One region of the Paenibacillus sp. FSL H3-0457 genome, then DNA from elsewhere that is predicted to be linked to it. Evidence: predicted binding sites of a transcription regulator. Region 1 holds the regulator's gene; each other region holds the start of a gene.
The links. Region 1 encodes NrdR, which represses ribonucleotide reductase genes. Its sites were predicted from a motif close to AACACNATATATNGTGTT; they were not measured.
Positions count from the first base shown of each region.

Region 1 (5,526 bases):
GCGTTAGGCTCCGAGCTTAATTCGGGCTTGTTTACCTTGTCAGCCAGGAACACAACCCTGAACGGCGAAGCGGTGACCTTTGAAGGGACGCGCAAGATCACAAGGGTATACGCTAATGACGAACCGAAGGTACGCGGCTATCTGGGGCCGGTAAGCAATTCACCGGATTATCAGGACGGACTGGCAAGTGGCCGTTACATCGTAGTTGAGTCTGAGTTTTATTCAGCGAGCGGCGGCAAAACAACGCTGGATGGCAGCAGTAACTCGACAAAGCAGGTTTACAACATCGTCCCAAACGGAGAGATCGTACTGACAGAAGGGAGTCCACTTCGCAACGTGGTTTTTGAACAGGAAAAAGTTGTGAATCCGATCCTTGACAAGTTTACAACATTCACGGACAATTCGGTCAATCACTCGCTCTACCTTCACAAGGATGAAGACGGTAAAGTGATCAAAGGATTGCCGCTGTATGTTTATACCCACGGCATGTCACGCGGCGGCACAAACGCTGCGACAGACCAAAAAGCGGCCATGAAATCCGCCAACGGCTCGGTCGCTCTAATGAAAAAAATGGAGAAAAATCCTGACAAGTACGCCAGCCATGTACTGAATATTTCCTATAATGGCGTATCTGTTCCCTCAACAGAGAATGTTAAGAAGGTCATAGACGCCCTGATTGCCAGCGGCGAAGTAGACCCTAATCGTGTTTACGCGGCGGGCTTCTCATGGGGCGGCCAGTATACAAACAACTTAGTTAACAGCCACCCTGGCTTCTTCGCCGCCGCCGCACCTATGGCCCCGGTAAGCGGTTCACCGAATGCTAAGGACAACGACGCTCACAACAACCTGGCCTATTGGATGTTTTTAAATGCTCATAATGCTGGAGGCTACCAGACTAACCTCAATAACTTCATCAATAACAATATGCCGAAAATGATCAACGCGAGGGCTTCGCGCTTTGAGAGTAATGAGGTCCTTACATGGCCCTACAATCAATTTGATCAGCCAAATCTGAGGCCTAATCCGGCCAACACACCTGTTCTGGCTGATTACATAGCGCACGAAGTTGAAGCGGCGGTTCTTTACAACGAGATAACTATGGGGGATTGGAGCATAGCTCCCACGGCGCAGTCCTCTAACTTGCCGGTTTGGAACAATGACTACACAGACGTCTTTGATTGGATGTTCTCGCAGAGAAAACCGGTCGTCCCCGGTGCTCCGAGCGGCTTCAAGGCGACAGCGGGTGACGGACAGGTCACATTGAGCTGGACCGCCCCTGCTGACGACGGTGGCAGTGCGATATTGGGCTACAAGGTATGGTATGGCAACGTGACGCCGGTCACACTGGATGCGACGGAGACCAAATATACCTTTAAGAACCTGACAAACGGCCAAGGCTACAACTTCACCATCATCGCGGTGAATGCAAAGGGCGACGGCGCGGAGATCAGTGCAACGACGACGCCGATGAAGACGACGACTCCCACTGTGCCTGATTCTGGCGGCAATACGGGCAACACCGGAAATACCGGCAACACCGGTAATACGGGCAACACCGACAATACGGGCACCGGGACAGACGCTGGAACGTTAAAGTCGACCTACACAGTGAATACACCGAAGGATAAACCCGCGATCACAGACAAAAACGGCAACACCACCCTTCCCGGTGGCGGCGAGATTGCGACCAAAGGCGGGACGAAGATTAAGGTGCCCGAAGGCACAACGATAGACTCAAACGGTAAGGTAACCATTCCGGCAGGCAAGAGCGCCGAAGTGACACTCCCCGGCGGCAACAGCACAGTGACCATTTCGGGAGGCTCGACGATAGCGAGCGACGGTACGGTTACAGTAGGCGGCAAAGACGCGCATGTGAACCTGCCCAACGGCAACCGTGTGGATATCCACGGCGGATCGAAGATACGGAGCGGCGGAGCGGTTGTGGTAGGACCGAGCGGCGCAAAAGTTAGCTTAGATAACGGCATGTCGCTGAACATCCGTGAGGGTACGGAGCTGGCGTTTGATGACGCCACCCCACTGGGCTTCCTCGTGCTATCGGGCAATCCTTTCAGGGATGCCAACATGGACGACTGGTTCTACAACGATATAAATTTCGCCTACACATACGATCTTTTCAACGGCACGACGTCCACGACGTTCTCACCCCGCACCGCAATGACGCGTGCAATGTTCGTGCAGGTACTGGCCAATCTTGAGAACGTAAACCTCTCCAGCTACACGAGCTCCCGCTTTAACGACGTGACGGACGGACAGTGGTACACGGCGGCAACCGAGTGGGCGGCCGAAAAAGGCATAGTCAACGGTACAAACGCAGACCTGTTTGACCCCAATTCACCGATGACACGCGAGCAAATGCTGGTGATACTGTACAACTATATGAAGTACAAGGGCTATGAGATACCTGAAAGCCACGCTAAGTCCTTCACGGATCAGAGTGAGATCAGCTCCTGGGCGTTGGAAGCCGTTCAGGCGCTGCAAGGCAACGGCATTGTATTAGGCAAACCGGGCAACTTTTTTGCTCCCAAAGCCACCGCCACCCGCGCCGAAGTAGCCACGATCTTTGTAAGATTCGTCGAATATCTGGCTAAATGAAAGCGTATACAGATAAATGCAGCCCCTTCCGGTTGGTCAATTTCCAGCCGGAAGGGGCTGCTTGTTTTCAAACTGTACTTTTTTTGACAACTCCACAGTCAGGACTTTAAACCCTCTATTTTTGCATCTAGAATATTCATCCCCAAGTCCAAAAAATTCTAATTAATTAATTAATTAATTAATTAATTAATGCATGTTCTGATTTATTTCACGCACAAAAAAACGCCATCACAATAATGTGATGGCATTCTTGATTATGGAGCCTAGGGGGATCGAACCCCTGACCTCATCGCTGCCAGCGATGCGCTCTCCCAGCTGAGCTAAGGCCCCAGGATATGAAATAGATAACTTGTCCAACACTGCTATGTTCCACAGGCGACTCCTATATCATATAAAATCCAGCTTTCGCTGTCAATCACTTTTTAAGATCCAAAGTGATTGGAGAAGAACAACCGATTTCTCTGGTACACACGGACTGGAACTCCAGACTGCTCTTCTCCCTTTACCAACTTCACTAATCCTCCAGATCGTCTTTGGACAACAGGGATTTCAGTTCTTTCATGAACATATTGATATCTTTGAACTGGCGGTATACCGACGCAAAACGGACATACGCCACTTCATCGACCGGAAACAACTGTTCCATCAATAACTCACCAATCTGGCGACTCTCAACTTCAGCATCGGCTGTATTACGCAGAGATTTCTCCACTTCAGATACCATCATCTCCAGGGTCTCTACGGAGACTGGACGTTTCTCACAGGCACGAATAAGCCCACGGAGAATTTTGTCCCGGCTGAACTCTTCACGACTGCCATCTTTCTTAATGACGATCAGTGGAGTCTCCTCAATCATCTCAAACGTTGTAAATCTTCGGGCACACTGCTCACACTCACGGCGACGACGAATGGATTTTGCTTCGTTGGCCGGACGCGAATCAAGCACTTTGGTACCCATATAACCGCAATAAGGACACTTCAAAACAGATCACTTCCCACGTTTTACTTTTTACCACATATTCCCTGTACTGATTTTGTAATGAAAAACGCATTGCCGACACATAATACTTTTACCAACCCGCGAGGAGGTGAACAGCAATGGCACAAAGCAATGGTAACTCCAACAACTTGGTGGTAACTAAAGCTTCCGCAGCACTCGAGCAAATGAAATATGAAGTTGCTCAAGAACTCGGAATCAGCATCCCACAAGACGGATACCAAGGTAACATGACTTCTTACGAGAACGGTTCGATCGGTGGATACATCACGAAGCGTCTGGTAACAATTGCAGAACAGCAATTGGCAGGTCAATACCAATAATATCTGCATCGTAATACGCTACACAGAGGAGCATGGAGCGGCCGGTGAACAACCGGCCTGCTCTGTGCTTCTACTTATATACTTAGAACGTATTATAGATCTTTACATACTGATTATAATAGTAAATGACTCTTTGTACATAGTGACGCGTCTCACCAAACGGAATATCTTTCACTGTATCGAACGAGCCATCCCATACACCATCTCTAAGCCAACTGTTCACTTTGCCTGGACCCGCATTATAGGCAGCGATCATAACTGCTTCATTGCCATCGAATTGATCGGACAGATTCCGCAGATACCATGTGCCTAACTGAATATTTCGTTCTGGCTCGTGCTTTAATTCCTCCAGCGAAGTGTCGGGAATTTTGGCTTGTTCCAGTATCCAGTTCGCCGTGTCCGGCATCAGTTGCATGAGCCCAATGGCACCTCGTTTGGATTCCTTGCTTGTCTTGAAATTGGTCTCCACCTTGATAATGGAAGCAATTAGAAACGGATCAACCTCATAGCTCTGAGATTGGGCACGGATCTCTTCCTTATAATGTATGGGATAGAACCATGCCATCCAGTTTGTATTCAGAAATAACACCAGTACAAAGGAAACAAACATCAACAGCAATACACGTTTCTTACGCAATATTCTCATAACAAACCCTTACGCTGTAGATATGAGTCAATTTGCTGTTCCGTCTCAGGCCATAAGCCGCTGTTATCGATGACAATGTCAGCCAGCTGTTTTTTGCGCTCAATATCCATCTGTACATCCATTCGAGCCTCAGCCTGTGCTGCAGTCATTCCATCCCGACTCATCAAGCGATCTCGTTGCACCGATCTCGGGACATATACAAGCATGACTTCCTCGAAACCGTCCTCCAGACCTGATTCGTAGAGCAAAGGAATATCAGATACCACAAGTTTATCCGGATGTTGCAACGCGTATGCAGCAGCCCGTTCGCGCATCTCTCTTCGGATCGCCGGATGTGTGATAGCCTCCAATGCCTTTCGTTCCTCTGGTTGTTCGAAAACAATACTTCCGAGCTTTTTCCGATCCAGTGTTCCATCTTCGTTCAGTATGGCTTGTCCAAACCGCTTAACAGCGGCGGCCAACACGGGATGCCCGGGCATCATAACTTCCCGGGCAATAACGTCTGCATCGATGAGCAACGCTCCCTTACTGGCGAGATAGGCGGAAACACTGCTTTTGCCTGTCGCGATCCCGCCGGTTAAGCCTATATTCATCGTTTCACCTCATAACAACTTCATTATTCCCATAATCATTAACAATAGCGCTGGCAATACAGACAGTCTTCGCATCCAGCGCAGAGCTGAGAATCGTAGGCCAACCTTCATGCCGAGTGACAGAAAAGCCCCACTAAACAGTGCAATAATGAGTGCTGTCCATAGTGTAGGGAATCCCAGAAGTGCCGCTCCCAAACCTGCTCCAAACGCATCCAGAGACAGGGCAATACCCAGCCACATCGCTTCTTGAGCAGATATACTCCCCGAGTTATCCATATCCGCCTTGGAGGGACTGCGAAGGATCTGAATGACAACGCCCAGCTTGCGTAGCTCCAGTGTAAATACCATTCGTTC
Region 1 is NZ_CP150283.1:2,197,916-2,203,441, reverse strand. Features, by position in the region: gene MHH25_RS09975 (S-layer homology domain-containing protein) at 1-2,613, shown strand, start outside; tRNA gene MHH25_RS09970 (tRNA-Ala) at 2,871-2,943, opposite strand; gene nrdR (transcriptional regulator NrdR) at 3,128-3,595, opposite strand; gene MHH25_RS09960 (alpha/beta-type small acid-soluble spore protein) at 3,712-3,933, shown strand; gene MHH25_RS09955 (lytic transglycosylase domain-containing protein) at 4,016-4,579, opposite strand; gene coaE (dephospho-CoA kinase) at 4,576-5,172, opposite strand; gene MHH25_RS09945 (manganese efflux pump) at 5,182-5,526, opposite strand, start outside.

Region 2 (5,526 bases), 2.7 Mb from region 1:
TGGTGAGGGGAATAAAACCAATGTTACAGCATACTGAGCTGCATTGTAACGATGGTTCGAGTGGCTAGTGTTGCACTGACATCAATCAAACGCTGATTCCGGCTGCCGCGGAAGGGAAGGGAAACATCACGCTCCGCTTCAACGTATCGACCGTCAATAATCACATCGCACAACCGGGCAAGCTCCGCTCTTGCAGGGTCGGTAATCAGTTCTTCATATTCGAATCCCGTGTAGGCCCATACCGTCAAATCAGGACGTGCAGCGCGGAGCTGCTGGACCCAAGACGTACATTCTGCTGCCGAGAAAAAGGGATCACCACCACACAACGTAACGCCATCCAGCAATGGATGGGTCGTCACTTCATGCAGAATCTGCTGCTGCCGCTCCTCTGTAAAGGGCTCCCCCGCTCGAAAGCTCCATGAATCCGGACTGAAGCAGCCCGGACAGGCGTGACGGCATCCGCTGATGAACAACACGGCACGCAGGCCGATTCCTTCATTCACCGATTCCGGGATGTAACCATATAGATTCACCGGTGTTTCACCCGATCCCGCACTTCGGCTTGCTTAGCAGCATTGAAGCGTACTTTGTAATCTCCGGTCAGATAGCCAGTTACGCGGCGTAACCGCTGGAAGTGTACATGGTTCTCATGGGCTTCACAGCTTGGGCATACATCCCCAATGACGCCTTCATAACCACATGCAGGGCAGCGATCAATTGGATGATTAATGGAGAAATAACCGATATCCTGCGCCAGTGCATACTGTACAATTCGCAGGAAAGCTGCGGTGTTGGCCCGAACGTTTCCGTCAAGCTCCACATAGGAGATTGCACCCGCGTTACATAACGTATGGAACGGTGCCTCCAGTTCAATCTTCCGATATGCTGGAAGCGTGTGGTAGACCGGGATATGGAATGAATTCGTATAATACTCCCGATCATTCACTCCGGGAATAATGCCATAACGCTCTCTGTCGATCTTCGTGAATTTGCCGGACAACCCTTCAGCAGGTGTGGCAAACAGGGTGATATTCAAGTTATGCTGCTCGCTCATCCGGTCACAGAACTCTCTCATGGTCCGAATAATGTTGAGCGCTTCGCGATGTACATGAGGGTCCTGCCCATGATGGCGCCCATAGAGAGCTGTCATACATTCCGCGAGTCCGATAAAACCAAGAGATAATGTTCCATGCTTTAAAAGCTCGGCAACCGGCTCGTTCGGGCCAAGCTGTTCTCCACCTTCCCATACACCCTCCCGCATCATGAAGTCCGATGCCTTGGCAGGCTGCAATGTCTGAATTCGGTAGCGCTGCAACAGGCCGGAAGCGGCATTATGCATAACTGACTCCAAAGCAGTATAGAATCCGGCTCGGTCAGCGACAGCTCTTGCACCTTGGCAGATGCCAAACCGGATGCCGAGCTTCACGAGGTTAATGGTGTTGAAGGACAGATTACCTTTACCACTTTGACGATTGCGACCAAACCGGTCAGCCAGTGTACGTGTGCGGCATCCCATAGTTGCGATGATCGTATCCGGATCTTCCGGATGATAGAAAGGCAGATTGAAAGAGGCATCCACATTGACAAAGTTAGGATACATCCGCCGGGATGAACAGCTGACTGCGAGCCGGAACAGATCATAGTTCGGCTCTCCTTGAGCCTGATTGATCCCCTGTTTACATTGGAAAATATGTTGAGGGAACACGGGAGTCTCCCCGTTGCCCAGGCCACGAATGGTTGCTTCCAGCAACGAGCGTGATACCAACCGTCCTTCCGCAGAAGTACATAATCCATAGTTCAGTGAAGTAAATGGAATCTGACCACCCGCCCGGCTACTCATCGTATTCAGGTTATGAATCAGTGATTCAGCAGCTTGTCCTGTCTCCAATTCAGTCTCTTCATAGGCGAAGGCATATGCCCGCGGACATTGATTCTTCGCTTCGATGCTATCCAGATGAAGCTGTTCATCCCCGATCAGAACATTTTCACCAAAGAGCCGTTGCCCTTTGCGGTAGTGTTTGCGGAACGATCGCTGTACATAAGGGGCCAGATCCCAGTCAATTTTATTGGCCGATACACCGCCATATTGACTGTTCTGCTGGGATTGGAAGATGATCGCAACCAGAGCCATGGCAGACATGATCGTCTGAGGTGTGCGAACCGATCCGTTACCTGTGTTGAAACCCGCAGCAAGGAGACGGTCAAACGGGATAAAGATACAGTTGGTCGTTCCAAGTGCATACTGATCCAGATCGTGTACATACAGATCCCCATTCTCCACAGCTTGGGCAAGCTCTTTCGGCAACACATGACGCAGAGCATGCCACTTGGCGGTCTCCGAACCGAGCCTGCTCATCTTACCACTGAAGGAATCCCCGTTCAGATTCGCATTTTCCCTCAGCGTATCGGCGTCTTCTGCGCCAATAATTCGTCTTCCCAGGTCGGATAATAGATCGGATGCCGGTGGGGTGGCATACTCAAGCATGTTCATGTAAGGTTCCTCCTAAAATGATTTTGGTTATCATTCAATTTACGTTAAATACTATATGTAGATTCGTCTTATCCATTTATAAACTATATGTGGTTTTTTGGGTGTGATAATGATCACAGAGCTTACTGAACAAAGTGGACTTTCCTTTAATTGCTGCGGATAAAGGTTCCCAAAGTCTGAGCGGAAGCGTATAATTTCTAGTTATTCTGCAAGTATAATATTCGAAGTCGGACAAGATGGACTTTAATCAAGCTGAAAAGGCGAGTTGCAATGAATTCGCGGTCGTTAAACCATCCGTTTAAGACCTGCTTTTGTCCACAAATGGGCAATAGGCAGGGAGTATGATTCTCTTATACTTCTACGGTGTTAATCATATAAGTATAGATTGTGACAGCTATTCGGATTTTTGATGACCCCTGTACGTGATTAAACATTCTGAAATACAGATTTGAAAGTGCAGCTAAGATAAGAGGGGTGAATCATGGGGACGGCAGAAGGCATTACAAGAGGCTTCTATGAAGATATAAAGGAAGCTGCGGCCCACATCGTAGACGTATTAAGTGGTATATTGAAGGTCAATACCATCTTTGTTGCCACGAATGACGGGGTGACCAATGTCATTTTGGAGGCCTTTAATCGTACGGAAGAGTTAGTTGTTAAAGGCAGTGCACTTCCATTTACGGATTCATATTGCAGCCTGGTATTAAGAGACAACGGTAACGTGCTTACGATCCCGGATACATGTGAACATCCGATGACACGATCCATGGGCGTTACGAGCGGACTTGGCAATCGCTTTTTCGTGGGCGTGCCTATTATGAGAAGATCGGGCGAAACATTTGGTACCATCTGTCTGATGGATGATCCTGGTTATGTAATCAGCGAAACCGATATGAAGACACTGAAGGCGATGGCTGTATTCCTGGGTTATGTTGTTGATCTGGAAAGCACGTTGCATGTTCAGGAGCGGAAATTGAGTGATTCGGAACAAATGCAAGAACAGCTCCAGGCAGAGAAAGAACGTGCCGAATCTGAGGCTATGACCAAAACACAGATGTTGAAGCTAATGAGTCACGAGATTCGCAATCCTTTGAACGGTATTTTGGGACTGACAGATCTGATGCGCACACCGGATATGCCTGAGGAGCAGTCCGAATATGTGAATATGATTGAGACAAGCGGCAATATTCTGCTTTCCTTGCTGAATAATATGATGAATTTCAACATTAATGAAGCAGGTAAAACGGTTATACATGATGATCCGTTTGATCTGGTAGGCACCATTGAGAATACCGTGTATCTCTATGCCGGGATTGCGACGGGCAAGAACATTGAGCTGGGATTAAATCTTGAACTGAATGTATCTCAAGTGTTCGTTGGGGATGAAGTCAAGATTGGACAGTTGCTTGCACACGTCATTCAGTATGCTCTCGATTCAACGCGTGAAGGTTCCGTTCTGATCACAGCAGTGGTGAACGGAGAAGAATTGGAGGAGACCGGTACACTTCAGCTCAAGGTGAAGTACACGGGTCAGATGTTATCGGACAAGAAGACCCCAACCTTTAACAGCCAAGATGAAAATTTGAATATCCAAAAACTGATTGGAAGCAATCTAGGTTTAGCTGTAAGCCAGAATCTTGCCATTCTCATGCATGGCCGTATTCAGGTGAGTAGTGTGAAGGAAAATGAGACGGAATTCAACATCTCCCTTCCATTGCGCAGATACTGGGAGTTACCTCAACTCGCAAGTGTTCAGCAACGGTTAAAAGGGAAAAAGGTGTTGCTTGCCAAGGACCCTGATATTTTGCAAGGTGTCTCTTCCCTGATGCGTAGGTGGGAGATGGATGTACACATGACCTCGGGTTTGACATTAGCGCATGATTGGATCAAGGAAGGATTCATGCCGGATGTAGCCGTTGTGGATATGGGATTAATGGAAGGTGGCGCGGTTGATTTTGTACATGAACTGAAACAGCGACTGGAGAATCTGCCCGTCATTGTTCTTGTTCCTTATGGTATGCACATTGAATTACATGAAGCAGAAGCCTTTGATGCTGTTCTAACCAAGCCGGTCAGACAGGCTGATCTGTTGAATGCATTGAGCATTACTTTGCCTTAAATCATGATCAGAGAACAAATCTTTATTCGGCGCACCTGTTATAGGTGCGCTTCTTTTCATTTTCCATTTTCTGAGCCAAAGCCCTTTTATTCCGAGCTGGTTACGTTACAATAGAATGTGAACTTCATCTTTATAACCAACAGAGGAGGATGTACATTGGATTATCGCAGATTAGGTGGAAGCGGACTGAAAGTCAGCGAGATCAGCCTGGGAAGCTGGCTGACGTACGGAGGGTATGTGGAACGTGAGAATGCGGTGAAATCAATTGAAACTGCATTTGATGAAGGCATTAACTTTTTTGATACTGCCAATGTATACGAACGGGGTGCAGCAGAAGAACTGCTGGGGCAGACGCTCAAAGCATATTCCCGTGACTCTTATGTACTTGCAACCAAAGTATTTGGCAAAATGGGTGATGGTCCGAATGACCAAGGGCTGTCTCGCAAACATATCAAGGAGCAATGTGAAGCCAGCTTGAAGCGCCTGGGCGTTGAATATGTGGATATCTATTACTGCCATCGTTATCATACCGAAACACCAATTGAAGAAACACTCCGCGCGCTCGATGATCTGGTACGCCAAGGCAAAGTGTTATATGTAGGCGTCAGCCAGTGGACAGCGGCTCAGATGGAAGCTGCGTTGGGTACAGCAGATCGTCTGCTTCTGGATCGTATCGTGGTTAATCAGCCGGTGTACAACATGTTTGACCGTTATATCGAAAATGAAATTATCCCGCTCGGTGAGCGTAAAGGCATCGGACAAGTCGTATATTCCCCGCTTGCTCAAGGTCTATTGACCGGGAAATATACGTCCGTTTCCGATATCCCAGAGAATAGCCGTGCTGCCAAGCTAGGATGGGACGAAGGAAAGATCAATGTGGATCGTATCGGGAAAGTTCGTCAACTGATTGAAGTGG
Region 2 is NZ_CP150283.1:6,505,544-6,511,069, reverse strand. Features, by position in the region: gene nrdG (anaerobic ribonucleoside-triphosphate reductase activating protein) at 24-533, opposite strand; gene MHH25_RS28620 (anaerobic ribonucleoside triphosphate reductase) at 530-2,491, opposite strand; gene MHH25_RS28615 (histidine kinase dimerization/phospho-acceptor domain-containing protein) at 2,973-4,610, shown strand; gene MHH25_RS28610 (aldo/keto reductase family protein) at 4,767-5,526, shown strand, end outside.
Region 2: the regulator NrdR is predicted to act here: its motif matches at 2,539-2,556, upstream of MHH25_RS28620 (anaerobic ribonucleoside triphosphate reductase).

Region 3 (5,526 bases), 160 kb from region 1:
TACTGTACCCACAGTTGCTGCATGTTTTGCAACCTTCCACATTCATCAGGGATGCCGAGCCGCATGAAGGACATAAATCTCTCGATTCGATAAAGGTTTTCTTATCCTCTACTTTTGGATACGTGCTCTCCACTTGATTCTGTTTTTGTAATGCTCCAGGTTCGTTCTCCTGCACATCGCTCTGTACATGACTTTCCAATGCTTTGGCGACTGCATCAGCAATCGATTCCACCCTATTGGCTCCGAAGCCAATCGCTCCCGAACCACCGATTCCCTTGAGATGTTTGATCAACAGTTCAACCTTGTGCCCATGGTCTCCGTATCGAAGGAACAGAGAGCATACTCGACCGAGTGCCTCAGCCATGGCAAACACGTCCGATCCCGCTTTGCCCACGTTCAGGAAGATCTCACCCGGCGTTCCCTCCAGATCATTGATCGTAATGTAAGCCATACCAAATGGCGTATTGATTTTGTATGTCGCACCGCGCAGTACTTGAGGACGGCTTCTGTATTGTTTATCCAGTACTGTAGATGAGGACGGGGCTTGATCAGAAGAATGCGTTCTAACACCAACCTGGCTATTGGAAGTTCCATCACTTGCCTGTACTTCAGCATTATTCGGGTTTTCTATAGCAGATACGACTGTCTTCTCTTCAGCTTCCGCCGTGTTCTGATCTTCAGCCTGGGTCGCTTCCTTCTTCGACGTGGACAACACCTGCACATCCCTGCTACCATCGCGGTATATCGTTACTCCCTTGCAGCCAAGGTCGAAGGCCAGTTCGTACAGCTCAGCCGTATCCTCCACTGTAAAATCAGCCGGACAGTTGGCCGTCTTCGAGATCGAACTATCCACCCATTGCTGGATCGCAGCCTGCACCCGTATGTGATTCTCAGCCGACAAATCCATTGCCGTCACATAATAGTCTGGTAAAGCTTCACCCGGATGTTCATCCAGCCAGTCTTGTGCAATCGGTACGAACTGTTCATCATAACCTAGACGGCTTTGACGGAAATACTTGAAGGCGAAATACGGCTCAATACCTGTTGATGTGCCCACCATCGTACCTGTACTTCCCGTTGGCGCTTGTGTGATCAGTGTGACATTTCGAATGCCCTGTTTACGAATGGCCTCTCCCACTTCAGGGTACGTCGCAACCATGTTTTTCATGAATCCACTCTGTAAATACGGTTCAGCTTCGAAAGCTGGAAAAGCTCCCTTCTCTGCTGCAATCTCTGCCGATGCCAGATAGGCCTCCTTCGCCATGAATCCATACAGTTTATCCAGAAATGCAAGAGATTCAGGACTGCCGTATCGAATACGCAGCTTAATCATCAGCTCTGCCAGTCCCATCGTGCCAAGCCCAACCCGGCGTTCACGCTGCTGATTCAGTCTATTTTCCTCAAAATGATATGGTGTTGCGTCGATGACATTGTCCAAAAATCTAGCCGAGATACGAGTGGTTTCCGCCAGTTCATCCCATGCCACATCATGATTTGTTTCATCGTAGAATTTGGACAGATTAATGGCAGACAGATTACATACACCCCAGCCAGGCAGGCCTTGTTCCCCGCACGGATTAGTACAGATAATCGGATTGAAGTACCAGCTGTTGGACATCTGGTTATAGTACTCCATGAATACCACACCAGGCTCTGCCGATTTCCAGGCTGATTCAATAATGGTATGCCAGATTTCGCGAGCCTTCAGTGTACGATAGTGCACCACCGAATGACCCGCGGCTTTCCATTGCTGCATATCTCCGTTCCACTCGGTGTCGTAGTCCGGATCGTTCGTATCGGGGAAAACCAAATCCCAATCTCCGTCCTGCTTGACAGCCTCCATAAATGCGTTGCTCACACATACAGACAGATTGGCATTGGTCACCTGCCCCATCGTTTGTTTCACAGTAATAAAATCAAGCACATCCGGATGCCAGTCATTCATCATCAGCATGAGCGCACCCCGGCGGCTTCCGCCCTGTTCAATCAGTCCAGTCGTATAACTGAACAATCCGCCCCACGATACGGAACCGCTGGATGATCCGTTGACACCTTTCACCACCGCTCGGCGAGGACGCAAAGAGGACAAATTAATGCCAACACCTCCCCCACGTGCCATAATCTCCGTCATCTCGGTCAAAGTCTTCATGATTCCACCCCGACTGTCTTGCGGAGACGGAATGACATAACAATTGAAGAGTGTCAACTCGTCGCTTGCCCCCGCACCCGCAGCAATGCGGCCTCCGGGTACTAACTTCCAATCTTCCAACACAGAGCGGAACTTGGACTCCCACGTTGCCCGCTGATCGGCTGTGGATTCGACAGAAGCCATCGCTTTGGCAAGACGGTCCCACATCTCTTCCGGTGTTTTTTCTATGTTGAGTGTCAATTTCTCCACACTTGTCTCAATCATCTCTCCGCTTCGAGTCCTTACCTGTACAAGCTGACCCTGACGTTCTATGATTTCGCCCACTTCCTTGGTTGGGAACTTCGGATCATCCTTCGTTAATACCAATACCACATCTCCGACCTTGGCATGATTCGAATCAGCGTCCTTCCAGGCGTATCGGTCCAGAAATATTTTTTCGCTGAGTCCTTCTAATTGGTACGATCGTTGGTTCGATTTCATCGCTACATTCAACCTCCCCGATATAAAGCTCCATTTTCACTATAAGAGTAAATTATGATGAAACACCACATATAGTGATATAAAAACAGTATATTACACCATATATTGATTTTCCATGCGACTTTTATCACAGTCCATCTTCATAGACTCCCTATACTCGGACAAGCTTCTTGTAAATAAACTGTAGTTCACATTGGTTCAACTAAACTTTTTACACAAGAACGGAGAGGACAGAAATAACCTGAAGAAGCGAAGCGTTGGCCTAAAAGCTTTCTGAAAGAAAGCTGCATCGAAAGCATACGCTATCCCCGGGTTTTCCCCCTCCAGAAAAGGGAATCAAAGAAATCTGGGGATAACAGCGATTGGAAGGTTGTTCTGTCATCGTAGTGTTCGTGCAAATAAAATGTAGTTCAACTTATATAGTTATGAACTGACTCTCATTCGTCCATACTATTACCTACGAATAAAACGTCATCACGTATGGCAGGGGAGGAAACACCATGAACCGGAAAAACCCGCACCACATGAATCAACCCGTAGCCGAGCTACCCGTTCCGTTGGAATTTGATCGGACCTGGATTAATCAATTGGAATCACGACTGGATAAAGGAGGTCCTTGGGGGGATTATCGACTCTTCCAACTCGGCATTCAAGCCGAAGAGACCAACCTGATTCCCAATTTTGACGAGATCCAATGTCTCAAGCATCTACAAGGTCTCACTCCACTCCCTCACCAGATGGACACTGCACGCAGAGTATTATTTGAAATGTCAGGCCGGGCCATTCTCGCCGATGAGGTGGGTCTTGGCAAAACCATTGAAGCCGGTCTCATTCTGAAAGAATATATGGTTCGAGGTCTCGTATCCAAGGTACTCATTCTCGTGCCAGCCTCTCTTGTACTGCAATGGGTACGGGAGTTGAATTCAAAATTTGGCATCCCTGCTATTGCCCAGAAAAAGGCCTATTCCTGGCAGAATGAAGTGGTTGTTGCTTCCATGGATACAGCCAAACGTGACCCGCATAAAGATATGCTGCTGAATACTGATTACGACATGATTATTATTGACGAGGCTCATAAACTCAAAAACAAGAAAACAACCAACTATCAATTCATGCTGAAATTGCGCAAAAAGTATTGTCTGCTGCTCACAGCTACACCTGTGCAGAACGATATGAGCGAGTTGTTCAATCTGATCAACCTGCTGAAGCCCGGTCAACTGGGTCGTCAGGGTGACTTTGCGGCCAACTTTGTTGTAGACAAACGGGTTCCGAAAAATCAGGAACAGCTTAAGAACGAGTTATCCAAAGTCATGATTCGTAACCGCCGCGGCGAAGGCCCCGTTCAATTTACCAAACGGAATGTCTCCAACGTGAATCTGCAACTATCGCCTGAAGAACAAGCGCTTTATGATGGCGTGACTTCCTTTGTTAAAGACCAGTACCAGGAAGCTGGCGGCAACCTAAGTAGCATGCTCTCCCTTGTTACATTGCAGCGTGAAGTGTGCAGCAGTCGAGATGCTGTATTCGTGACGCTTGTTAATCTGTCGAAGAAACTTCCGCTGGACTCTCCCCTTCGGGACAAGATTTGGGAACTCGTTGCCCATATTAAAGCGATCAAGGAGAATACCAAAGCGGAGAAAACGATGGAACTGGTTCGGAACATGAATGAAAAAGTAATTATCTTCACCGAATACCGGGCCACGCAGGAGTATCTGCTAAACTATTTCCGCAACAATGGGCTTACGGCTGTACCCTATAGGGGTGGCATGAATCGAGGCAAAAAAGACTGGATGATGGATCTCTTCCGCGGGCGTGTGCAGGCCATGATTGCAACCGAAGCAGGTGGTGAGGGCATCAATCTGCAATTTTGCCATCATATGATCAACTTTGATCTGCCTTGGAACCCTATGCGGGTTGAGCAGCGGATCGGTCGGGTACACCGGCTGGGACAGCAGAATGACGTGAACATTTTCAATTTATCTACGACGGGAACCATAGAGGAACATATTCTGAATCTGCTACATGAGAAGATCAATATGTTTGAGATGGTGATCGGCGGGCTGGATGTCATTCTGGAACGGTTAGAGAAGAAGGAGTCTATTGAGAAAAGTTTGTACAAAATCATGCTGGAATCACAAACTGATGAAGATATTCGCCGCAAAATGGATTCACTTGGACAATCGCTGAACTCTATTCAACGTGAGGTTTCAGATGAAGGGCCTGCCGTATCCGGGTTGTTAGATCTTCGTAAAGGAGGTAGCTAACTCATGACCATGTCTCCCCATGAAGTGCAGGCTTATGTTCTCACCTATCTGGAAGCACTGGATTGTCAGATTATGGAGCGTTCTCCTGCCCATGTTACAGTCAAACTCTCGCCTGAGGCGGACAAAGCGTTGACCAATCGCCCCTATTATTGGGGGTTCGTGGAACGAACCGGAGCACCCGCTGAGACGATGTCCTTTACATTTATATTTGATCCTGACAGTTATCAGCAGGCCATTGAAGCAGCAGAAGCCAAAGCTGCGCAAGCATCACCTCCTGCTGTTCCTAACCCTGATGGAACGAATGGCGTAACCAACGGTAGTCCTCAAGGCGAGCCACCAAAAGAAACTATTTTAGGCCGTTACTTCGGTATTACGCCATCACTGCCACAGCTGGGACCAGGACGAATATTGCGTGAAGAAGTGGTGTATGGCAGTCGCAGACTGCAGCAGATTTTCGGCGCTGCCCGTGAAGGCGGTGCCTTCGTGAACCTGTTCGAACAGGCTGCCAAACGGCAATTGCGGGCTACAGCGCCAGCCGTATATGAGCCTTGGCTTGGTGTGTGTTTCAAGGTGGAATTCGCCTGTGATTTGAAACGGGAGGAATTGCATTTTCTCGGCATCTCCCTTCGCTCG
Region 3 is NZ_CP150283.1:2,360,287-2,365,812, reverse strand. Features, by position in the region: gene MHH25_RS10695 (adenosylcobalamin-dependent ribonucleoside-diphosphate reductase) at 1-2,629, opposite strand, end outside; gene MHH25_RS10690 (SNF2-related protein) at 3,130-4,893, shown strand; gene MHH25_RS10685 (YqhG family protein) at 4,897-5,526, shown strand, end outside.
Region 3: the regulator NrdR is predicted to act here: its motif matches at 2,691-2,708, upstream of MHH25_RS10695 (adenosylcobalamin-dependent ribonucleoside-diphosphate reductase).